DNA from 2 places in the Parabacteroides sp. AM17-47 genome. Region 2 is predicted to be linked to the other one. Evidence: riboswitches for the same ligand, from Rfam matches in the RefSeq annotation. Region 2 holds a riboswitch; the other holds the start of a gene.

Region 1 (18,462 bases), on a different contig from region 2:
CGGCATTGGCTTATCCCGGCAGGCAAGTCGTGGCGTTGTGTGGTGATGGAGGTATCTCAATGTTGTTGGGCGACCTTGCTACGATCGTGCAATACCATTTGCCGATTAAATTAATCGTGTTTAATAACCGTTCCCTAGGAATGGTAAAACTTGAGATGGAGGTAGCCGGACTGCCGGATTGGCAGACCACGATGCTGAACCCGGATTTCGCCCGGGTCGCCCTTTCAATGGGAATGGCGGGCTACAACGTGATCAACCCCGACGATGTATTCCCCACCTTGCAGAAAGTGTTTAACGCTGACGGACCGGCCTTGGTTAACATCATGACCGATCCGAACGCATTAGCGATGCCTCCCAAGATTGAGTTCTCCCAAATGCTTGGTTTTGCCCAAACCATGTATAAGTTAATGATGGAGGGGCGAAGCAAGGAGGTCTTGGATACCATCGATACGAATCTAAAACATTGGAAAGAGGTGTTTTAAACTCTCAAAAGAGCTGGATAACCGCTTTAGATTTTGCGCTTTGAATGGCAGCGTCCAATATCCGTACTACCATTAGGTTATTCTCCAACGAGGAAAGGTCCGTGGGAGGTACGTCAATCTCTTTACGGACGGCGGCTTTCAAGAAATAAAAGGAATCATTATAAGGAGCGTTCAAGGAAGGTGCTATTTCTTGGCGCTCCTTTCCGTTGGTATAAATTCGCATTTCCTTAGGTGTATCTTGGTAAATATATCCTTTGTCGCCATAGATATGCATATCTTTTCTACCCATCGGCCAACACCATGATCCCATGATCTGGACGGTTGCGGAAGGATATTCCACGATAATAGTTGCGTCATCGTCTACCTTGGGATAAAGATTCGGTTTATTCTGCCGTAGTACAGCGTATACGCTAAGGGGCTTTTCATCTTTCATGAGACGGGTGGCTAAGTTGGCTCCGTAACATCCAAAATCGATAACCGCCCCGCCGCCATTCAGCACGGGGTCGGTTAACCAGTCCGTGAACTCTTTTCCGCAGTTGATCTCGAAGGGACCTTGATGCCCGTCGTATACGTTGATACGATCGATCTTCCCGATAGCACCGCTGTCAATAAGGCGGAATGCCTCATGGTTGGTATTATACCACGTAGTCTCGTAGTTGGTAAGCAACAAGATATTTTTCTCACGGGCGAGCGATGCCATTCGGGTAGCATGTTCGTTATTTACGGCCAATGGTTTTTCTACCATAACATGTATGCCTCTCGGCGCGCAAGCCTCTACCACACGAAGATGGTCGTAGATCGGCTCGTATACGATGACCGCCTCCGGATGGGTCTTGTCCAGCATCTCGCCAAGGTCCGCATAGAACAGGTTTGGATCTAGCTTATCCCGCAGACCGTTATGTTCCCGTAAGTAATCATCTTTCTCGGCGACTCCTACAATCTTGAAATCGCCTCTATCCAAACGGCTTATCACCTCCCATAGATGTCCGTGGGATACCCCTGCCACGGCCAGTCGCAAAGGCTCTCCATCTTGCCCTTTCGCCGTGAGAGTTAAGAACGTAAATGTACATAACATAAGTAAGTAACGTGTGATCTTGTGTATATTCATGATATTATCTATATATAGTTTTTACAAAGATATACGATTATTTCTTACCTTTGCAACCCATTACTTATTCAGATTAAGGAAAACAGTATAATTTAGAAATATAAAGAAATGGCAAAAGAGCTGAAAGAACTTACACCGAGAAGTGTAAACTATTCGCAGTGGTACCAAGATTTGGTAATTAAGGCAGATTTGGCGGAGAATTCCGCCGTGCGTGGTTGTATGGTGATCAAGCCTTACGGATACGCTATCTGGGAGAAGATGCAACGTATCCTAGACGATATGTTCAAGGAAACCGGTCATGTGAACGCTTATTTCCCCTTGCTGATCCCGAAGTCTTTCTTAAGCAAAGAAGCTGAGCACGTAGAAGGGTTCGCCAAGGAGTGCGCCGTGGTTACTCACTATCGTTTGAAGACAAATCATGACGGTACGGGGGTTGTCGTAGATCCGGCAGCTAAACTGGAAGAGGAATTGATCATTCGCCCGACTTCGGAGACCATTATATGGAATACATACCGTAACTGGATTCAGTCTTACCGTGACCTGCCTATCTTGTGCAACCAATGGGCGAACGTGATGCGCTGGGAGATGCGTACTCGCTTGTTCCTTCGTACGGCTGAGTTCTTGTGGCAGGAAGGCCATACCGCTCACGCTACTCGTGAAGAAGCGGAGATAGAAGCTAAGAAGATGCAAGACGTTTATGCGAACTTCGCAGAGAATTATATGGCAATGCCGGTAATAAAGGGCGTGAAGTCTGAGAGCGAGCGTTTCGCCGGTGCTTTGGATACCTATACGATCGAGGCGATGATGCAGGATGGAAAAGCTTTGCAGGCGGGAACTTCCCATTTCTTGGGGCAGAACTTCGGTAAGGCTTTCGACGTTACTTTCATCGACAAGAACGGTAAGAGCGACTATGCTTGGGCTACTTCTTGGGGTGTTTCCACACGTTTGATCGGAGCGTTGATTATGTCTCACTCTGATGATAACGGTTTGGTATTGCCTCCACATTTGGCTCCGATACAGGTTGTGATCGTACCGATCTACCGTAGCGCTGAGCAATTGACGCAGATCAGCGAGAAGGTCGCTGGTATCGTGGCTAAATTGAAAGCGTTAGGCATTTCCGTGAAATATGATGACGCTGATAACAAGAAGCCGGGCTGGAAGTTCGCTGAGTACGAGTTAAAAGGTGTTCCCGTGCGTTTGGCTATGGGTGGTCGTGATTTGGAGAATAATACAATCGAAGTAATGCGCCGTGATACTTTGGAGAAGGAGACGATCACTTGTGATGGCATTGAGGAATACGTGAAGAATCTGTTGGAGGAAATCCAAGCGAATATCTTCAAGAAAGCGTACGATCACCGTGAGGCTAACATCATAAACGTAGATACGTATGAGGAATTTAAGGAGAAGATCGAGGATGGCGTCTTCATCATGGCCCACTGGGATGGAACCCCGGAAACAGAAGAATTGATCAAGAACGAGACGAAAGCTACGATCCGCTGTATTCCTTTAGCTGGTGATAAGACTCCGGGTAAGTGTATGGTGACAGGTAAACCGTCGGCTTGCCGGGTACTGTTCGCCAGAGCTTATTGATCGCCCCCCGGTTTCGGGGCGAGAGTGGTTATAAAAAAGGTACGCCTTACTGAATGTGTGAGGCGTACCTTTTTTTATTTAAATTGTTTTACTGTCTATTAACTCAATCCCTCAATCATGCCATCCACGATATCGATCTTTCGGGCTTGCGGCTCTTTAGGGAGCCCCGGCATACGCATGATCTCGCCCATGACGACAACGATCATCTCGGCTCCGTTATTGATGATTACATCTCGTACTTTTAGTTCGAAATCCTTGGCGACCCCATAAGCTTTCGGATCGGAAGAGAATGAATATTGAGTCTTGGCGATACAGATCGGATAATGGGAAATACCCAAGCTTTCGATCTGACGCAATTTTTTATCGGCCAAAGTCGTATAAACAATCGAAGAGGCTCCGTATATCTTCTGGGCCACTTTTTGTACCTTCGTACGGATCGGATCATTCAGATCATATGTATATTGTAAAGGAGCGGAAGGATGATTTTCGATCGTATCAACCACTAAGCGGGCAAGTTCCGTACCCCCTTCACCTCCTTCAGAGAAAACGTTATTCATGGCGAATCCAACCCCTTTTTCCTTGCAATGCTCAGCCACTAAAGCGATCTCCTCGTCCGTATCGGTAGCGAAACGGTTGAAAGTCACGATTACTTGCTGTCCGAAGCTCTTCATATTCTCAATGTGTTTATCTAAGTTAGCGAATCCGTTCTTTAATCCTTCGATATTCGGTTCCTTGATTTCTTTTTCAGGAACGCCACCATGAAGTTTCAAGCTCTGGGCAGTCGCTACGATGACTGTCAGTTTCGGTGAAAGCCCCGCTTTTCTACATTTGATATTAAAGAATTTCTCCGCGCCCAGATCAGCGCCGAAACCAGCCTCCGTAATCACATAATCTCCATAAGTAAGAGCCATTTGGGTGGCCAATATGGAATTACATCCATGGGCGATATTAGCGAAAGGACCTCCATGTACAAATGCGGGAGTATTCTCCGTTGTTTGTACTAGGTTCGGCAGTAATGCGTCTTTTAGCAATACGGTAATAGCTCCGGCTATGCCAAGATCATTTACCGTGAAAGGCTTATCTTCGTTTGTATAACCCAATAAAATATTTCCGACACGTCGTTTCAAATCCTCTATATCCGTAGCCAAGCAAAGGATCGCCATGATCTCTGAAGCGGGAGTGATGTCAAATCCGGTCTCGGTAGGGACACCGTTCGCCGAGCCTCCTAGACCCGATACGATGTTACGTAAGCTACGGTCGTTTACGTCAAGAACCCGTTTCCATTTGATCTCCTTCAATCCCTCGCAGGTGTTGCGAGTCTGATAAATATAGTTATCCAATAAAGCGGTAATCATATTGTGGGCGGAAGTAACCGCATGAAAATCCCCTGTAAAATGCAAGTTGATGTTTTCCATAGGAAGCACTTGGGCATATCCACCTCCGGCAGCACCACCTTTCATGCCGAAACACGGGCCAAGAGACGGCTCACGTAAAGCGACCACCGCTTTCTTCCCTATTTTATTCAGACCTAAAGCCAGACCGATCGAAACCGTAGTCTTTCCGATTCCCGCTTTAGTGGGAGTGATAGCGGTCACTAAAATTAAATTATGCTGGTCCATTTGCTTTTTATCGATCAAATGGATAGGAACCTTGGCAATATACCTGCCATAATTTTGTACTTCCTCACGAGGGATACCTAACGTTGTCGCAACTTCCTTAATTTTACGCAAGTCTGTTTCTCTTGCTATCTCAATGTCCGATTTCATGTGCTTTATGTAAGTTTATATAGTTTGAACAAAGTAAATCTAATTTATTATAATAACAAAATGATACGGAACAAGGTTTTCCCCCTTTATGGAATAATAAGATTGTGTTATTTTGATATTTTTGTGCGAAGATGGCGATGATCTTGCTTTTTGTGATAGCTGTTAGGCTTGAAATTAAACTTTTTGTAAAGTGAACTTTGCAAAAATCATACGTTTTGCTTGTCGCACTCTTAAAGAATTATAAAATAGTCTTTAAAATTATCCATCTATGATAATTTGATTAATTTTGTGGTGTCGCAACGATAAAAAGAAAGATAAAATGATTTGAGTGTGATAAATTGAAATAGATAAGAGATTAATAACATTAGCAATATAATATGTAAATTTAAGGTTATGTCAACAGTAAGATTTAGTCAGGTTACATTTGCTACTAAATCGTGGGTAGCAGAAGCATGGGAAAAGATGGTAGTGGAATTGTTTAGCGGCTGTGTCGTAGCGGAAGTCAAACAATTGGATGAAGTATGTGAATCAAAGTGGGAAGTAGAATTGAAGAAGCTTCAAAACGAGGTTCATTCTTTATGTCATCATGCGATCCATCAATTGCTCCCGATAGCCGGCTCTTATCAACAGGCATTACTGGATGACGTTGCCCAAGCCTATACGGTATACGCTCCGGAAGAAGCAGAGTCTATCTTCAACCGGGGAAACCAAGCGATCGAGGATATCAAAGGACATGTATCGGGTATTCGCTACAACGCTTGTAAAATGCGTGAGGCGAACCGTAAAGTAAGCGAGTTGGAAGATATGCACGCAAAAGCGATCATGTACCATAATTCAGTGAAACCTTATATGGATACACTTCGTTTCCATATCGATCAGCTTAAGCATATATTGCATGTAGCGTAATAAGATGGGCTGTCCGGGTTTGGTTACTCTCCGGGCAGCCTTCTTCTTTTAGCGAGGTTGGACAATCAGTAGGGAGAAATAGGGGAAATCCTTGGAATGTATAATGGTGATATCAGTAGTATAATATTCTTTTCCTGTTCCAACATTCTCGAAATAATGAAAAACCGCCTTATCCGCATACTGCCGGATACAAGTATGAATAGCCTCTTGGCAACCCGGTAATTTCATGATGACGATGATCATTCCATTTTCTATTTTTGCCGAAAGTTCATCGAACGACGCAGTCCCGGGGATTACATTAATTTGCTCCTCTTGTTTTACGATATGTATCCCGGCCAAAGCACCTGCCGCTATAAATGCCGGAATTCCTGCGATTCGATCTACCGGGATTCCTGCTTCCTCGAATTTATCGTATACATATTGTATAGATGAATAAAAACCAGCGTCTCCCTCGGCGACGATCACGATTTGTTTTCCTTTCAAATATTCAGCTTGGGCATCCAGAAACAATTCGTTATAAGCGTTTAACGCATCTGTCCGTTCCTTACTCATTGGCAAAATAAACGGATGGATCAAGGATTCGTCTACCTCAATAGCTTTCAATATATCCGTCGCCCGAGATATGATTCCATGCTTGCCTTGTGTAGCAGGACAATAGATAATATCAGCCTTTTGTAATGTATTAAGCCCTTTCAGCGTAATTAATTCCGGATCACCGGGACCTAATGAGACGAAGTGAATAGGATGATTCATGTGTATTTGTTTTTATTTGAAACGCAAAAGTCCTTAAAATTGCGGATGTATACAAATATTCTTACTACTTTTGTCGCTGTAATAGGCTCCGCTTATCTCTTTTTCTGGGAGGCGGATTAAAAGGGAACCGGGTGAGAATCCCGGACAGACCACGCTGCTGTGAACTTCTAAACATTCGGACAATACCTTGGCCACTGGTTTCGTAATCGGGAAGGCGTCCAGAATGGAAGTAAGTCAGAAGACCTGCCGGTTCATAAATAAATGTTGCTGTCCCGTGGAGCAGGACGAGAGTAACTGTCAATGATCAACTGTCAATTAAACAAGGATTATGAATAAGTTTATAGCGAGTGGATGCTTGCTTTTATCGGTATTGACTTTATCATGTACTTCAGGTATCCGTGAAAAAGGAGAAATAGGGAAGACGGCTTCCGTAGAGCAATCCGCATTCTCGCAAGAGCAGGTTAAGCCTTTATACGCCCAAGGATTCAAGCTTACCTATGCGGATCAATATGTCTTGGCTGATATCCAAGATCCTCAAAACGAGGAAAGCACCACGTTTCATTATGCGTTCGTAAAAAGAGGTTCGAAACCCACGGGGATTCCTGTTGATTATACGGTGATAGAGCTTCCTATCCGAAGCGTTATCTGTATGACTTCCCTGCAATTATCGAATTTTATTAAATTGGGTGCCTTGGATAAGGTCGTTGGGATTACCAGTACACGGCATTTGTTCAATAAAGAGATGAACGAACGCCTGAAAGAAGGTAAAACCGCAAAGATCGGTATAGAGGGAAATTTCGATAACGAGGTTATCATGAGTATGAATCCTGATTTGATCCTTGTATCGCCATTCAAGCGGGGAGGCTATGAGACGCTGAAAGACGTGGGTATCCCCTTGATTCCCCATTTGGGTTATAAGGAGACTACGCCATTGGGACAAGCTGAATGGATCAAGTTCATAGGCTTGTTGTTAGGGGTAGAGAAAGAGGGCAATGAGCGTTTTGCCGCCATTGAGAAGAGGTATAATGAATTAAAGGAACTTACGGCGGATGGCAATGTTAAAAAACGTCCGATAGTTTTTAGTGGCGAGTTACGGGGTGGAAACTGGTATGCCGTAGGAGGAAAGAGTTTCTTGGCACAGCTTTTCAAGGATGCCGGCGCTGATTATTTCTTGAAAGACGATGAGCGATCCGGTGGTGTTACATTAGACTTCGAGACGGTCTATAACCAAGCGGACGATGCTGATTACTGGCGTATCGTGAATAGTTTCCCGGGAACGTTTAGCTATGAGGCATTGAAAGAGCAAGATCCTCGTTATGCGGATTTCCGTGCGTTCCGGGAGAAAGGGATTATCTATTGTAATATGAAGAACACGCCGTTTTATGAGAGTATGCCGACAGAACCGGAGATCGTCCTAGCGGATTTGCTTCATATCTTTCATCCGGATTTATTACCGGATCATGAGCCGGTCTATTATTCTCGACTTAAATAAGGAACACTGATGAGACATTCAAATACCCTATGGATGCTGGCGATTGTCACGGCTATTTTTGTTCTAATCTTTTTGAATTTGGTGTTGGGGTCAGTCTCTATTCCTCTTCAATCGGTTTGGCATATTATCTGGAATTCAGGAAATGAGCCTATTACATGGCAGAATATTATCTGGAAATCTCGACTACCACAGGCATTGACAGCGTTGGTAGCGGGAGCTGGCTTATCCATCAGCGGCTTACAGATGCAAACCGTTTTCCGTAATCCATTGGCCGGACCTTCGGTCTTAGGTATCAGTTCGGGAGCGAGCATGGGTGTCGCTTTCGTGGTGTTGTTAAGCGGTAGTTTAGGGGGCGTTGCCTTGAGTAAACTTGGTTTTATGGGGGAGATCGCCTTATCGATAGCGGCCGTGATCGGTTCCTTATCCGTGATGGCGCTGATCGTGTATGTTTCCCAAAAGGTAAAAGGAAATGTCACGTTGTTGATTATCGGTGTGATGATCGGTTACGTGGCAAACGCCGTGATCGGTGTACTTAAATTCTTTAGCGTCGAGGAGGATATCCGTGCATACGTGATTTGGGGATTGGGTAGTTTCGCCCGTGTTTCCGGTAATCAGATGACGTTGTTCGCGATTCTTATGACAATCTTGATCCCTCTCTCGTTCCTGCTTATCAAGACCATGAACTTGATGCTTCTTGGGGATAGCTACGCACGCAATTTGGGACTTAATATCAAGCGGGCCCGTTTGTTGGTTATCACCTCGGCCGGGGTCCTTACGGCGATTGTCACGGCTTATTGCGGACCTATTATCTTCTTGGGGCTAGCCGTTCCGCATTTATGCCGGGCCATATTTCAAACTTCCGACCATCGGATTTTAATGCCTGCGGTCTTATTCGCCGGTGCGGCGTTGGCGTTGATCTGTAATTTGATCGCCCGTATGCCGGGGTTCGAGGGAGCGTTACCTGTCAACTCGGTAACCGCTTTAGTCGGTGCTCCTGTAGTGGCCTCGGTATTATTTAGAAAACGAAAGAATGAATTGAACGAGTAAGATGAAACAAGATACGATTCATATTAACGGACTTTCGATCGGTTACCATTCTAAGAGTAGTACAAAGCTGGTAGCTAAAGGTATACACTCTACGATCTATAGTGGTGAATTAACCTGTTTGCTGGGTGCTAACGGGGTGGGGAAGTCTACTTTATTGCGCACGTTATCGGCTTTCCAACCTAAATTAGATGGGGAAATATTGGTCCTAGGAAAAGATATAGATGCTTATTCCGATAAGGAATTGAGCACCACGATCGGTGTCGTGCTGACCGATAAATGTGAGATCCGGAATATGTTGGTACGGGAATTGGTCGGGATGGGACGTAGCCCGTATACCGGCTTCTGGGGCAAGTTGAGCAAGGATGATAAGCGGATCGTGGAAGAATCCATCGCCCTTGTCCGCATTGAGGAACTAGCATCCCGCATGGTCCATACCTTATCGGATGGAGAACGCCAGAAAGTGATGATCGCTAAGGCGCTCGCTCAGGAGACTCCGGTTATTTACTTGGATGAACCTACCGCATTCCTTGATTTTCCCAGCAAGGTAGAGATTATGCAATTACTCCATCATCTAACCCGGAAAACGAATAAGACGATATTTATGTCCACTCACGATTTGGAGCTGGCTCTCCAGATATCGGATAAGATATGGTTAATGGACAAAGCAAATGGTATCTCTACCGGTACCCCCGAGGATTTGGCATTGAGTGGTCATTTAAGCAATTTCTTCGCCCGGAAAGGGATTGTTTTCGATAAGGATACCGGGTTATTCCGTATAGATAATCAATTCTCCCGACAGATCCGCCTCGTTGGACATGGCCAGAAATACGCTATGGTGCGTAAAGCGCTCCAGCGAAACGGAATTTTGGCGAATCGGGAAGTGGAATCGAATATCTGGATTGAGACTGGCGATTTAAAGACCACCTACTTTATCATCCATGAGACTTCCGGCAGTACCTATATCACCCAAACGATAGAAGAATTACTTGCCTATTTTGATACTGAAAAATCATAACTATGAAATTTTCAATTCATAACTATGTTTTTCTTCATTCATAGTTATGAATTTTTTCCATTCAAATCCATTGTTTTAAAGTAAGCTAGCTTCGTCGGCTTTCCTGTAATTGCTTGAAAGATACATACAACTTTAATTCCACCATTCCTGTCACTTCTACGTACAGGTGTTGGTTCAAGAAAATGGTTGGGGTTACACCTAATGAATATAGACAAAATCGAAACAATTAGACATTTAATTCAACGTCATGTAACAATATGAAGTTTGCATGTATGGATCTTTACACGGTTCTTCCGTCGGGAATCGTGCTAGCTCGTGCGTGCCTTTCCGGACAGTAAGTCCTAAATGTTAAATGAGTAGTGAGATGTAAAGAGACAAACGGTAAAAAAAACGATAATGTAAAATGAATCGAAAAATAGAAGTGATTGAGAATAAAGAAGTAGGGAGAAAAAAAATGTCTCTTTCTTACGCAGAAAGAGACAACTTTCAGAATGACGGGTAAATATCCGTTTTCGGGTGTAAAAGTAGCTCAAATTGCTGATAAAGGCAAGGAGAGTGCTTAAATCTTTTATCAAAATTAAAAAAGACAAACAATAGCGAGCCGTCAAGCGTGACGTGCCTTGTCCTATTAACATTTCCAAGGGATTGAAAAACAGCGGATAGGAGCGTTTATCCTCCTGTTGTCTCTTTCTGCGTAAGAAAGAGACAACGTGATTCAAGCAAAAAAATGTGAAATGTAGTAGTGAAAAAGCACGTGCAGGTATGGAGGAAATGGGTGTAAAATTACAAAAAGCAGTATTGATGATGATGTCAATAGTATGGGTGTTAGGAATGTCAAGTTGTGAGGATCGTCTCGATTCACCCTGCCCGTCTACGGGTGAGGGCAAGACGGTGGAGGTATCGCTATGCGTGGGATTGGCAGACTGGGAAGATGCGGCGGCATTGAGTACGAGATCTATCCACACGGAGGCTAATGAAGGCTTTGGCTTTGATGTGCGTCTGTTCTCCGGTCAAAACATGGGCACGAAGGCTATAACGGTTCCTGAAGATCCCTTGGCTACGGCCAAACCCGATAAGTTATATGGTTTGGAGATCTGGCAATACGACCGGGCGGGAAATTGCATCAATAACAGCACGCAAAACCTGGGTAATAAATCCATAGGGGAATCCTTCACCGTGCCTTTGGTAGATCTTGCGACACTGTCAACCCCCGAGACCGAATGCCAATTGCTGATCGTCGCCCGTGGATATAATGGCTCGAAAAACACGATTGAGTCCCTTAAGGGCAAGAGGCTGTCGGATATTCAGGACATGATGCTGGATTCTTCGGTAATAAACTCGATAACGACAAAGGATCAAATAAAAGTGATGCCCTATCTCTTGCTTCTCCCTCATGTCTGTATAGTGAAGGAGGGCGAGACGTATAGGATACAGAACCCGGAGGGACAGGATATCCGCGTCTTATTACGCCGTTTGGCTTCCCGGCTGACGATCACATGGGAAAACGTCTCGAAAAACACGGGATATGTCTTGAAACAAGTTATGCTTCAATCCATACCTGCCAATTACCGATTATTGCGTCATCCGGAGGACAAGGCGACATATCCCTCTTTACTGGATCAATACTCTACCTTGCAGGTTCCCGATGTAGAGGAGTCGGGCAGCTATACTTGCTGGATCCCCAGTGTGCTACGAGGCGAAAGCCCGAATGCCACGTCCCTCTATTATCGCACGAAAGTGAACGCTCCGAAAGGTAGTGTTTACATTACGCTGGTATCACAAGATCCTGTGAATATCAAGAAAAAATTGAGTTACCGTGTCTATTTGGGAGGAAGTTCAAGTCATGATTTCAATCTGTACGACAATACGAACTATGTTTACGGGATTAAGATGTCACACTCGGAGCTTCCGGTGGATGACAAACGTATTACCATCGTGAATCCGATCGGGGCTTCCGAGAATAACAATAACTTGGTTCCCACGGCCAACTGTTTCATGATTGTTCCGGGAGGCGCCTTTTGTTTCGATCCCTATAAATATACGGTCGATGGGACGGCGGATCAAGAGAATTCCACACTGAAAGGGTGGGCTGACACGGAGGGGGGTATCACTTCCGTGGAACTTTTATGGCAGACCTTGGAAAGCGGAGATTTGGGAGATCCGGTAATGGGTATCGTAAATACCGAAGAGGATCATACGAATATTGTGGACATAAAGAGAGACGACGGTCAGGATATAACGAAGAACCCCTTGTCTGGCCAGGGGCAAGGACGGATCTATTGCCGTGTCGCCCCTAACACGACCGGAGGTAGCGGCTTGATAGCGGCGAGAAACGACAAAGGCGATATTCTCTGGAGTTGGCACGTATGGGTGACAGATTATCATCCGGACGCTACCGGGGATGCCTCGGTAGACGAGCCGGAGACAAAACGTAAGCAAAAATATACGTATGGGAATCATCCGAATCAATATCCTATCATGGATCGTAATCTGGGCGCTTTAGCCGGATATACCACGATACCCGCGGAAGAGGAGGATAGGTCGAAGGCACATGGTTTCCATTATCAATGGGGTAGAAAGGACCCTTTCCCCAGTAGTTATACTACAAAGTACGTGTCCAAAATAGAGCGTATAGATTTGACTAAACCCGTGAAAAATATATTGAATTTATATAGGCCGGATGGTGTTACTTATTATTCACGTAAGATAGTACCTTCTGCCACGACTTTTAGGGAAGCCTATAAAGACCCGTCATCTATTTATAAGCCAAGTGGCAATAACGCTGATAATCTTTCCTGGATCACGAATCTAAATGATGTAAAACAAGCTTGGGGTGGTAGTTCGGTGAAGACCGTTCACGACCCATGCCCGGCCGGCTGGCGGGTGACAAAAGTGGAGAACTATTATCCCTTATTCAATGATGTCAACCATAGCGCTACAGGTCCTAGCCTGTATTTGATGAATATGCAAAACAATGGCGAAAAGACAGATGGGGGTATCGTTGTCTATTTTGATAAAGAGCAGAGGAGGACGACCTATATCCGATATACCGGTTATTGGTATTTAAGCGATCAGTATCTTGGGATTGGTGAGAACACGCTGCTTTGGTGCCGAAACGACGTTGCAAGCAAAGCTGGCGCTAAACATTTCAGAAGGGATTATAATCTGACTGCTAAATATGGAACCTTGCCCACTTCCGGACATTTACGTGAGGCCATACCTCTTCGTTGCATCCAGGAACGGGCGAATTGATACGACGAACCATAAAGGCTCCCCCCCTCGTGCCTTGCCGTAAACGCTTGGGGAAACGTTCTTTGACATGATGAGATTAATAAGGAAAAGTGATAATCGCTGTTGTCATATAAATTGTTATATTTGTATTCACAACTCAAAATAGGGATACTTATGGAAACGAGAAGACTACCGATCGGCATCAGCGATTACAAGAAAATGATAGATGAGGGCTATTACTATGTGGATAAGACCGATTTTATCCGTCAGATAATAGAAGAAGGCGCTTTGATCACGTTGTTGCCCCGTCCGCGTCGCTTCGGCAAGACGCTGAACCTTTCGATGCTGCGGTACTTCTTCGAGAAGACGGATGGTAACGTGTTCCGCCCGTTGTTCGACGGCAAGCGTATCCGGGAGTGGAAGGATTTCGATAAGCATCAAGGTCAATACCCTGTGATCATGTTGACGTTGAAGGACTGCAAGGCGGATACGTTCGAGGACACGTTGGTCAGGATAGGCTATGAGTTGAAAAACGAGTTTACTCGCCATGCTTACTTGCTCGATTCTCCCAAGATGCGGCCTAATTACTTGGATGACTTTATGGCACTTTATGAGGGCAAGGCTTCCCGGGGGCAATTAGAGGGTTCCATTAGCTTGCTATCCGAACTGTTGACGCTTCATTGGGGTATGCCCCCTCTGGTATTGCTCGATGAGTATGACACCCCCATTCATGTGGCTTTCGACAAGGGCTTTTATGATCGGATGATCGTCTTCATGCGCAATTTTATGTCGATGGTTTTCAAGGACAATACGTCTATCTTCCGCGGTGTAATCACGGGTATCCTCCGTGTAAGCAAGGAGTCGATCTTTAGCGGGCTGAACAATATCGACGTGGATACCTTGCTGGATCGTCCGATGTGTACGGCGTTTGGCTTCACGCAAGTGGATGTCGACACGCTGCTCGACTCATACTCGTTGGGTGATCAGAAGTCAGAGGTCAAGCACTGGTATAACGGTTACCTGTTCGGGAATGAGGTGGTCTATAATCCATGGTCTGTATTGAACTATATAAATAAAGGTGGTGTCTTTGCCCCTTACTGGGTGAACACGGGCTCAGACGTGTTGCTTCGTCATTTGATAGCGGAGGGCCCCTCCCAAGTACGGAAGGGGATCGAGACGCTTGTCCAAGGCGGTAGCCTGTGTAGCGTGATCAACGACAAGCTGGCTTTCCCGGACTTGTTGTCTAGCGCGTCCAACATCTGGTCTTTCATGCTGTTCAGCGGCTATCTGAAAGCGTCGGAGGGGAGAATGACCCCGGATCACTTGATGTCGTACACCTTGGGGGTGCCGAACACGGAGGTTTCCACGGTTTTTTCTACGATCATCCGGGGCTGGATCAACGACGGCCCCGTGAAGAACGACCGCTTGGAGATGATGCTGCAGGCTTTGGACGAGAACGAGATGAATATCTTCCAGCGGCTATTGAATGACTTCGTCGTGAATACGCTCTCCTATTACGACACGAACGGCCGTGAGCCGGAAAAGGTCTATCAGGCGTTCTTGTTGGGAATGCTGGTTAGCAACGGCGCGTACGAGGTGAGCAGTAACCGTGAGTCGGGTTTGGGCCGTTACGACATCCTTCTTCGTCCCCGTGACCTTGGTGGCAGGGGTTTTATCATGGAGTTGAAAGTGTACGACCCTATGTTTGACGAGTCTGTGGACAAGGTGCTTGATTCCGCCTTGGCGCAGATCGAGAAGAAGCAATACGCCGCCACGCTCCATGCGGCTGGGGTGCGAGACATTCTCAAAATGGCGATCACGTTCGATGGCAAACGTGTGTGGGTGAAGACCACCGAGTAAAATAACACTCCTTATCCTTATTAATCCCGTCATGCGATGATATAATTGTTGTCGCATGCGTGAAGTTACACGGTACCCCCGTCGGGTATCGTGCGGTTTCGTGCGTGCCTTTCCGGACAGTAAGTCCGAAATGTTAAATGAGTAGTGATTTGTAAAGAGACAAAAAGCGAAATGCATGAAAATGTAAAAAAGGAAATAAAATGGAAGATATTGAGAATGAAGAGATGAAAGAAAAAAAGTTGTCTCTTTCTTACGCAGAAAGAGACAACTTTCAGAATGACGGATAAATATCCGTTTTCGGACGTAAAAGTAGCTCAAATTGCTGATAAAGGCAAGGTGAGTGCTTAAATCTTTTGTCAAAATTAAAAAAGACAAACAATAGCGAGCCGTCAAGCGTGACATGCCTTGTCCTATTAACATTTCCAAGGGCTTGAAAAACAGCGGATAGGAGCGTTTATTCTCCTGTTGTCTCTTTCTGCGTAAGAAAGAGACAGCGTGATTCAAGTAAAAAAATGTAAAATGTAGTAGTGAAAAAGCACGTGCAGGTATGGAGGAAATAGGTGTAAAATTACAAAAAGCAGTATTGATCATGATGTCAATAGTATCGATGTTAGGAATGTCAAGTTGTGAGAATCGTCTCGATTCACCCTGCCCATCTACGGGTGAGGGCAAGGCGGTGGAGGTATCGCTCTGCGTGGGTATCGCCGACGAGGTGGATGCCGCATCGCTTGCCGGCGGCACGTCCGGTACGAAAGCGGGGGAGGGCGTTGGTTCCGGCTCCGGTCTCAATGTGCGGCTGCAATCCTCTGCCAAGACCAAGGCTGCCGTAGAAGACCCGTTGGCCACCGCCAAGCCGGATAAGCTTTACGGCTTGGAGATCTGGCAATACGATGCGGGCGGTAATTTTAAAACCGGCAAAGGAGTGAGTTATACGAGCGCCGTTGAGATTGGTTCCTCCTTCACGGTCACGCTGGAGGCTTTGGACAATTGCCAGCTGGTGATAATCGCCCGGGGATATAACGGTTCCGCCTACACGGTGGGTTCCCTTAGCGGGAAAAGCCTTTCCGCCGTGCAAAGCACGACAGCCACGGCATCCATGATCGAGGGGATCAAGAATGAGGGGGATATAAAGGCCATGCCCTATATCCTTCACCTGCCTAAGGTGAACGTAACCTCGGCAGGCGAGATCCAAAGCCCTGACGGTACGGATGTCCGCATCCTCCTGCGCCGCTTGGCTACCCGCCTGACGCTGTCTTGGAAAAACGAATCGGAGAAAACCGGCTATACTCTAGAGCAAGTCCTGCTGCAATCCATCCCCGTAGACTACAGGTTGTTGAAACCCGTCAATGACGATACCTACCCGTCCCTGTTGGATCAATATACCACCATACAGGTGGCAAGCGTCTCGGACGAGGGAAGCTATACCTGCTGGATTCCCTCCGTCGTACGCGGGGAGAGCGCCTACGCCTCCTCCGCTTATTACCGCACGAAGGCGAACGCCCCGAAGGGCAGCGCCTACGCTACCTTCATCTCTCGCCACAAGAGCGACGGCGGCAACGAAACGGATAGCCGGAAGAAACTGAACTACCGCATCTATCTGGGTGGCAGCACCAGCAAGGAGTTCGACTTATACGATAACACGAACTATATATATAATGTAGAGATGTCGCACAATACGCTTCCAGTTGACGACCGTCGCATAACCATCATCGACCCAATCCCTGCCTCGCAGAACAACAACAACATAGTCCCCACAGCGAACTGCTTTATGGTAAAACCGGGTGGAGCGTTCTGCTTCAACCCATACAACTACACTATAAAGGGAGTAGCCGGAGGCAATACGATATTGCGAGACTGGTGCGGCCTTTCGGGCACTACCTTCTCCACCCCGATAAAATCTGTGAAAGTATTGTGGCAGACGCTGGAGGATGGCGACTTGGGCGACCCCGCACTGGGAGTCGTTAACAAATACGCCCCGCAGGTACCGGCCGAAGATGATCACACGAACATCGTGGAGCTAAAGAACGGCGACAGCCTCACGGATGCCCGTATCTACTGCCGTGTCGCTCCGAACACCACGGGAGGCAGTGGCCTTATCGCCGCCTACGATGGCGAGAACGGAACGGGCAATATCCTTTGGAGCTGGCATGTGTGGGTAACGGATTATAGTCCCTCGGCAACAACCGACGCTACCATTCTCTTGCCGGACAACCAGCGCATCTTGAAATTGCAGAACGGGGCGACCTCATATAAGCCCATCATGGATCGTTGCCTAGGCGCCTACGATGGCTATGTGTCCGTCCCCTCCGATATCCTCGATATGTCGCGTGCCAACGGTTTTCATTACCAGAGGGCACGTAAAGACCCTTTCCCCGGAAGCTATACGGCGGAAAAAATAGCGAATCAATATAAATTCACCATCAATGCCGCCCTACCTCCCAAGCATTGCCTGAACAGGTATAAGGCGGACGGAATCACATGGGTGATGCCGACAGGTCTTAATTTCAGCTCGGTTCATCATGCCTATCAGCATCCCGAGGCTTTTGGGCAGCCCCAAAATCAGGAATGGTCATCCAATCCCAGTTCGGATGCGAACGGCAGGCCCACTTGGAGTGACAGCAAAACCGTGCATGATCCATGTCCTGCCGGTTGGCGGGTTCCGACACAGAATGAACTTCAAGTACTAATAAGCCGTAATTCCTCTGACTGGAATACGATACTATCTAATTCTGAAAAAAATGGTGGAGTCCTTTTGAAATACGATAATACGGCAAACGGCACGTACCTGCGATTCTCCGGTTATCCGGCGGATTTGACCACATTAAATAATGTGGGATACACGACTTTCTTGGCTATTACAGCCTCCAATGCCAAAATGAGTAGCGTATTTGTCGCCAGTCGTAGCGGTGGGATCGTAGAAGGGGGAGGAGGACTTAAGTTCGTCGGCAAAGATAACCGTGATGCCCAAAACATCCGCTGTATCCAAGAATAAGATCATGACATAACATATAATTAAACGGATTACTAACAATTAAAAACAAACCAATCATGGCAAACGAGTATTACTGGAAAGTATGGCTTCGGCCGAATTTGTTAACCAAGGATGACGACAACGACTACATCGCGGAGGTATTGACCCAAAAAGACACCCTGCACAACGAGAATATAGCCAACGCCATCATCAAGGAAGGTTCCGAGATCAAGTACGACAC
Region 2 (7,059 bases):
ACGACGGGCGAAGATGTTCGGGACAGCTACACCGAGTGAGATACAAAGAATGATGAGTGCGGAATTGATCCCGTTGAAGAATGCGTTTGTGACCTCACCGATTACTCCATGCAGATTAATGAACGCTAATAAAGAACGATACATCAAGACTCCCGGGATCATGGGGATAACCGATGGGATGGTCAGCACATGATTGGGAACGTGGCACCAATGGACGGCTTTGACGGCAAGCACGCTGACTACGAAACTTCCCATGAACGAGCCGATTACGGGACCATATCCCAACTCGAAGTTTACGAAGTTACGGGTACATACGGCGATGATACCTCCTACGGCCACTACCCATAATAGCCGACGCTGGATGTTGAATATCATGGAGAAACCCATGGCCGAAATTGCTGCCGCTATTGCGTATATGTAGTACGGATCATGTGGAACCATACTCAATTCACTGAACTTATGATCTATCTCGACATCATTCATGACAAGTACCCGCATGGCGAACGCGATGCCGAAGGTCATGGCGGCTACCATCATGACCGTATTGGAGGCTCGGGTGATGCCGACCAGCAAATGATTGTCTAGCATATCATCCACGAAGTTGATCAAGGGTACGCCCGGCACGATAAACAAGGCGCAGGCTAATAATGGATGATAAGGTGTGTCGGATAGCCCGGAGAAGGAGGACGCATATGCCAAGCAGGTGGATACGAAAGCGGCCGCGGCGATACTCATATATACGTTAAGTCCAGCTTCGACACAGCGGGCCCGTACCCTAAACCCGACGAAAGCGCAAATGGAAGCGAATAGGAATGCCATCCAGTCGCATCCAAATAGCTTACAGAATCCTCCGCATGCGAATCCCGCTCCGATGGCTACGATATAAGGGGTATAATTCCGGGGTTGGTGAACGATCTTCTCCAGTTCTTCCTCATATTTATCCAAGGAATAATCTTGCTCGATCGCCCGCCATGAAAGCTTGCTTACCTGTGAGATTGCCGTCATATTGATTCCGTGCTTCTCGCATTTCTGGAATTTGGAGAAGGAATTTCGCTCATCGCTTACGTTCACCATGATCATGGTCCATCGGATATCGATATGCAGTTTCTCCTCGGGGATACCCATAAAGGCGGCAACTCGTTTCATGTTTCGCTCGATACGATTCGTGTCGGCGGCACTTTCCATCAACAATTTTCCCGTACGGAGCAAAAGATCCAATTTGCGCCGTAACAACAATACTTCCTTGTCTGTCATCATTTCTTTTAATTCTTATGTTGTACTCTATATCCTAGTCCACGAGGATATGAATCTTAAATGAATGGCAGGTCTTCTGACTAGCTCCCATCCTAATGCCTTCCCGACTACCTTGAGCCAGTGGCGAAAGTAGTATTAGAATGTTAAAGGAGTTTCACAGCAGCGGGACTGTTCCGGATTCTCACCGGATTCCCTTTTAATCCGTATGCCCGAATAGGCATTACGAAACCAATTCGGGCACAAAGGTAAGGAATTTTTTTTATTTCTTAATCATCCTTACGGTCTCTGTCTTCCCTCCGGTTATGATACGGATGAAATAGAGGCCTTGGGATAGATCGCTTACGTTGATGGATTCTCCGGGATTGATCGTGGATTTCCGGACCATTGTTCCGCGAGATGTATAGATCTCTATCTCCGCCGGGGTATCGATATTGATTTGTATCGAGTTAACCGCCGGGTTCGGATAGATTTTCAAGGTCGGCTGCGATAGCTCTTCTATGCTTGTCGGTGCTTCTTCGGTTGTTACGACCATGTTCTTGGTGACGATCTTTCCGTTCGAGTTGAAGCGGACGGTTATTGTAGCCTCCTGATATTCCTTGATATCTGAGGTTGTACTGATAATTAAGGAGTCATTACGAACGATCGCGTTAATCGGGCTGGAGGGAGTAACGGATGAGACTGATTTTACGATGGCGGCATCCATATTGTCCTCATCGGTCACCATATTGCCTAAAGCGAGTTTATAGACCGGCTTTTCCTCGGTTAATACGATAGAGGAAGGGAAATCGGAAGATATTACCGGTGCGGCGTTATCCGGGAAAACCGGGATAGCGGGGAACCAATAGTTTACGATCATCGAATATTCTTGTACCACTTCGCCTTTGTTATTTATACGAGCTAACATGTGCGTAGGATCTTGGAATTCATGATACAAGAAGGTGTATAGCTCGTCGGTTTTTGGGTTAAGGCGAAATCCGGTTCCGTACAAGCGCCAATCCCAGTCCAGTTTCCTAAGGTCGATCAATTGGAAGAATTGCTTCTTGTCGATATCATATCCGCAGATTTGGTAGCCGGTGAACCAGCTTCCTTCTTTGGGCTGTCCGTTCCAATAGATTTTATTTTCCTTGGCACTGGCGCAGAAACCGTCGGCGGTCCATGCGTACCAAGAGTTCGGAACGACACCGATGGTCTCGCTTAACGGGATCTTTACCGTGTCCACCTTAAAGGTATAGGGGTTCAAGTTTAGCATATATTCCAAGGCGGAACCATCCCCGGCCGTATTCTGGGTCATGCTGATCCAGAGCGTACCATCCTTGGATTGAACGATAGAGCCGAAACCTCGTTGAATCTCCTTCTCTTGCCCTTTTACGGTCTCTTTCTCGATCGGGGCGGCGATGGTACGGATAATTTTATCGGTTTTCGGGTCTATTATCAATAAACCATATTGTTGATGGACGGCAAAGACAAGGTCGTTGGCACGTACCATGGTACCGATCTGGGCATAATACAACTCACCGTATCCATCGGCGTTCGGATTTCCGGAACCTTCTATTTGTTTGCCGATCGTCATCTTATCGCTATCGTAGATCCAGATACCGTTGCTGGTTCCTATATAGCCTTTGTGCTCGTCTACCGGAAGATAGGAACGGCCGTCGGCTATGGATTTGCCCTCGGCGTTTTGGGCGATATACTTGAATTCTTTGATCACCTTCATGGTCTTGGCATCGCATACGGCAAACCGGCTTCCGGTGATTTTTGCCCCGGGATCTCGTTCTTGCTTAGAGACTAGGTAGAACTTATCGCCATAGATCGTACCGAATTGCGTGGTACATCCTAACTCATGCCCCGGATTCTCGGTCTGGAAGACACGATAGTGCCATTCTCCATCTTGAGTAAGGAAATTGACGGTACTGTTCTGATGGCCGTACCAATCCTCGTTTACGATAAATGTACCTTGACTGTAATCCATATCCGTGGAACGCAGGATGGAAGATTGTGACGGTACATCCCTCATTTGGGCCTGATCGATGCCGGCGGCGATCCATGAGGTATTGCCTTGGGCCATTAGGCCGCTCGTGGCGAACGTACAGAGAAGTAAGGTAATCGTCTTTTTCATAAGCCTTTTATTTTTAAGATTGCTTGATCATATTGTAATTTCATTTGTTCGCTTACCGGATCGGGTACGATGATGGAAGGGGGGGCGATGTGTAAATCCTGCGCACGGATAATCTCCGTCGAGGTCTCTCCGATCCAACCGCAATATTGGTTTACCGCCGTGTATACCTTGATAAAGTCCACGCCGTGTAATTCCACCTTATTACCTTCCGCATCCACGGCCCATTCGATATCGAAGCTGTTCAGATCCTTGTAATCGTTCGGATGGTTATCCACGTATCCCCATGGATACGAATAGAGTACGTAGTATTTACCCGTATCACTCTCGTCTGTAGCGTTATCCTTTAACCGGGTACCGGAGAAAGTCAAGGAATTCTCTTCAATCCACATCGGATAATAACTTTGCGTATGATATATATTTTTCGCTATATAACCGGTATTGCCTTGATTATCTTTCCATGGTACATAAGTAGCGTCACTCCATTGCTGGCCCATGTCTGGCTCGGGGATCTTGTTGGGATCCGGACGATCATAAGTAATGCGATAATTCTTGATGGTTTCCGGTTTATAGTATTCACTACCGGCCAGTTCGTACCATTCATCGTCCGGTAAGCCGTTCTGGTTCGTGTCGAAAGAGACCATGACAATACCGGGCTCGCAGCTGCCTCCCTTTTTTTCTTGATATTCCGGCAGGTCGGAATAGAAAGAGTTCCCAAGGATCATAAAGTCCTTCTTCCCTTTGACGTTGATGACCGTATGGTCGAAGCCGAAGATAACGTATCCTCCGTATCCTCCGAGGGAAATCATCACGTCGTTCGTACCGGAGATATTCTCCTCTACCTTTTTCAGTATGGTTTCTTTCGTATCGCCTTCCTCATATTCGGGCATCGTATTGACGAACTGACCCGGTGCGGGACAAAAGTCGTACACTTTGGATAAATAAGGGCTATATTCTATTTCCTCCTGCATCACCTCGAAACGAAAATCGTGCTTATAGGGGGTCTCCTTATCGATGATCTCGAAGGTCATCTGATAGGTGCCCGTATCTTTCGCGAGGAAGATATAAGAACGTTCGGTAGATACGAGAGAGTCCGTCCCGTTCCGGTGCAGTGTCCACCGATACTCGTCGCCGGTAAAGGCTGGGCTGAGTAGATAGGTTTTCATGCGGGGCAGATAATAGACATCATCGATACCCAAGCTAACCATCTGTATCTTGTCTTGGGTACAGGATAGAAATGCTAGGAAACCTGAAATGAATAGATATAAAACTTGTCTCATAACGCTGTTCTATTTATAAAGGAAAACCATATGGGCGGGGATATCCCCGGTACGTACGCCCCATTTTCGTATTCCGTTCTTATCGTAGCAATAGAGGGTCCCGCTGGATACGTAGTTCTTGGCATCGGTGACGAAGATGTCTTTCGTATAGGGATGGACCATGATCCCGTATGGGATACGAATGTCTTTCTCGCTACCGTCGGTGATAAAGTTCGTGCTGATCACCTCTTTGGTACGGACATCTATGATTCCGTACGAGATGCTGTTACTCTGCGTGTTCACGTTCCATTCCGTACTGTAATAGAAAAGGGAATCTCCGCTGATGCAAAGGTTAGAGCAAGGGATATTCAGGGTATCGGTAACCACCATCTCGTTATATCCTTTTCGTTTTTCCAGTACATACAGGTTGGAATGTACCGTATCGTAATCTCCCCGGGAAGTTACCCATAATTTACCGTATTTGTCCGCACGGATACGATGCAGATTGATCCCTACCGGAATCTTTTGAACTTGCTTGAAACGGTTTAGCTCGATTACGGAAACCGTATTGTCGTACTCCGGGGCACGATATCCTCCAGAATTCGCTACGTAGATATATTCACCCAAAATCTCCAACTCATCCGGTTGGAAACCGACTATGACTTTGGCGTCTACTTTCAGGCTGGTCGTGTCTACCCTGTATACGGCTCCTTGCGGGGCGTTCGGGTCGATTTGCACCGGACCGACATAAGAGGTTACATAGGCGTTTCCCCGGTAAAAACGGATGTACCGGCAGTTGGGAATGTCTATTTGCGTGATCCGCTCGCAAGTCCGGGCATCCAGTATTTCTACTTTATGGGAACAATTGACTACGACATAAAGCTTGCTTCCGTAAATCTGGATATCGTTGCCGACATCGCCCAGCTCCTTGACTACGTTCGGGTTCCGTTCCGAGTAGAGGTTACGGATATAATAACCGTTCACGTAATCCAGATAATCCAGCGTACATTTATTGCTTCCCATATTCCCTTCGTTCACCAAATACATCCCTTGAGGATTCGCCTCGGGATGGATACCGTCGGAGACCAGCTCGTATTCCGAGGGAACTACGATCTCGATCTTGCGGCAGGATGAAAAAGCGCAACCGATCAGGATACCTATTATATATAATGTATATCTTTTCATATCTCGATGGTTAAAGACACTTTGTAATTTCGCTTCGGCATCGGATAATTCAGGATCACGTCGTAATCTTGGCTTAACAGGTTGTTTACCTCCACGGCGGCCTTGATAAGCCCGAAATTGAATTTCAAATCTTTCGACAAGGAGATATCGCTGGTATACCAAGGTTGCGTATAATTGTATTTGATATTTTCCTGCTGGTTATACCGCTCTCCCACATAGATGAAACTGTAGTTGAGGTTCCATCCCTTGAAGGACGCTTGCGCGATGGCGGAACCGCTGTGCCAAGGGATATAAGGGATTTGATCTCCGTAATAGGTATCCGAGGGATCCGTGAAGTCTTGGGCCTTTTGATAGGTGTATTGTATTCGTAGCGTGACGAATAAATCTTTTACCGGATTGACGGTCGTTTCCGTGCTGACATCTATGCCTTTGATTTCTACCTTACCTAAATTCAACATAGTCCAACGGAATTGCTGGCCTTTGGGATAAGCGATGATCTTGTCTTTCACCTTGTTGAAATAACCATCCGCCTGTATCTTGAAGCGATAGAAAAGATGGTTCTCCCATGTTTTCGTGTAAGCGAAGCCGGCATCATATTGGGTTACATATTCTGGGTTTAATTTGGAGTTTCCCATATCGGCGTAATATAAATCGTTGAAGGTAGGCATACGGAAGATTCGTTTATAGAAAGCGCGTACATTAAAGTCTTGTTTCTCGAACGGCTTGTAGGAGGCGAATACGGCGGGTGTAAGGATTTGCCGGGCTTCCGGTGTGGGGCCTTCTTTTACACGGTCGTTGATAAAGGTCGCCAGTCCGCTGGCCTGTAATTTTACTTTCCCTAACCGGAGCGCCGTGGCGACCGAAAGGAGGTTGGTGAAGCGTTCCGGGTAAACGAATCCGTACATATCGGCGTTCATCTTGTTCCATTGCAAGTCGTAAGAGGCGGATACATCCCAGTTTGAGAGGATGGAATAGACATTCGCGGAGGATAGGTAAATCTCTCGTTGCTTATACAGGTTATCTACATGAATCAGCTTGTCGTCGTTATTCACATAATGCGTACGGTAGAATGCATATTTCGCGTTCACCTGCGTCTTGAATTTGCTATTGATTTCTTTGATATAGGAGCCTTGCATGAAAGAGTTCGTATCCCATACCCGTTCACCACGTCTCCATACGTTGTTTACGATGGCTCCCGGGATTCCTCGTTCGGAATTGTAGTTGTAGAACTTAAGATTCCAAGTACCG

What was found. A riboswitch is a leader RNA that binds a small molecule or an ion and turns the genes downstream of it on or off. The one in region 2 is predicted to bind cobalamin.
Region 1: linked by a shared signal. The riboswitch ahead of DW205_RS09115 (ABC transporter substrate-binding protein) and the one ahead of DW205_RS04990 (threonine/serine exporter ThrE family protein) in region 2 are both predicted to bind cobalamin.

Annotation. Positions count from the first base shown of each region.
Region 1 covers NZ_QTLI01000009.1:132,008-150,469, forward strand. Annotated here, with positions in the region: gene DW205_RS09085 (thiamine pyrophosphate-dependent enzyme) at 1-482, shown strand, start outside; gene DW205_RS09090 (Gfo/Idh/MocA family protein) at 487-1,590, opposite strand; gene proS (proline--tRNA ligase) at 1,699-3,180, shown strand; gene DW205_RS09100 (formate--tetrahydrofolate ligase) at 3,279-4,946, opposite strand; gene DW205_RS09105 (hypothetical protein) at 5,340-5,852, shown strand; gene DW205_RS09110 (precorrin-2 C(20)-methyltransferase) at 5,901-6,605, opposite strand; cobalamin riboswitch at 6,672-6,871, shown strand; gene DW205_RS09115 (ABC transporter substrate-binding protein) at 6,934-8,097, shown strand; gene DW205_RS09120 (iron ABC transporter permease) at 8,107-9,144, shown strand; gene DW205_RS09125 (ABC transporter ATP-binding protein) at 9,146-10,159, shown strand; gene DW205_RS09130 (DUF4906 domain-containing protein) at 10,961-13,411, shown strand; gene DW205_RS09135 (AAA family ATPase) at 13,565-15,250, shown strand; gene DW205_RS09140 (DUF4906 domain-containing protein) at 15,843-18,242, shown strand; gene DW205_RS09145 (DNA-binding domain-containing protein) at 18,299-18,462, shown strand, end outside.
Region 2 covers NZ_QTLI01000005.1:57,453-64,511, reverse strand. Annotated here, with positions in the region: gene DW205_RS04990 (threonine/serine exporter ThrE family protein) at 1-1,257, opposite strand, end outside; cobalamin riboswitch at 1,303-1,502, opposite strand; gene DW205_RS04985 (DUF5074 domain-containing protein) at 1,514-3,370, opposite strand; gene DW205_RS04980 (hypothetical protein) at 3,367-4,647, opposite strand; gene DW205_RS04975 (YncE family protein) at 4,657-5,811, opposite strand; gene DW205_RS04970 (TonB-dependent receptor) at 5,808-7,059, opposite strand, start outside.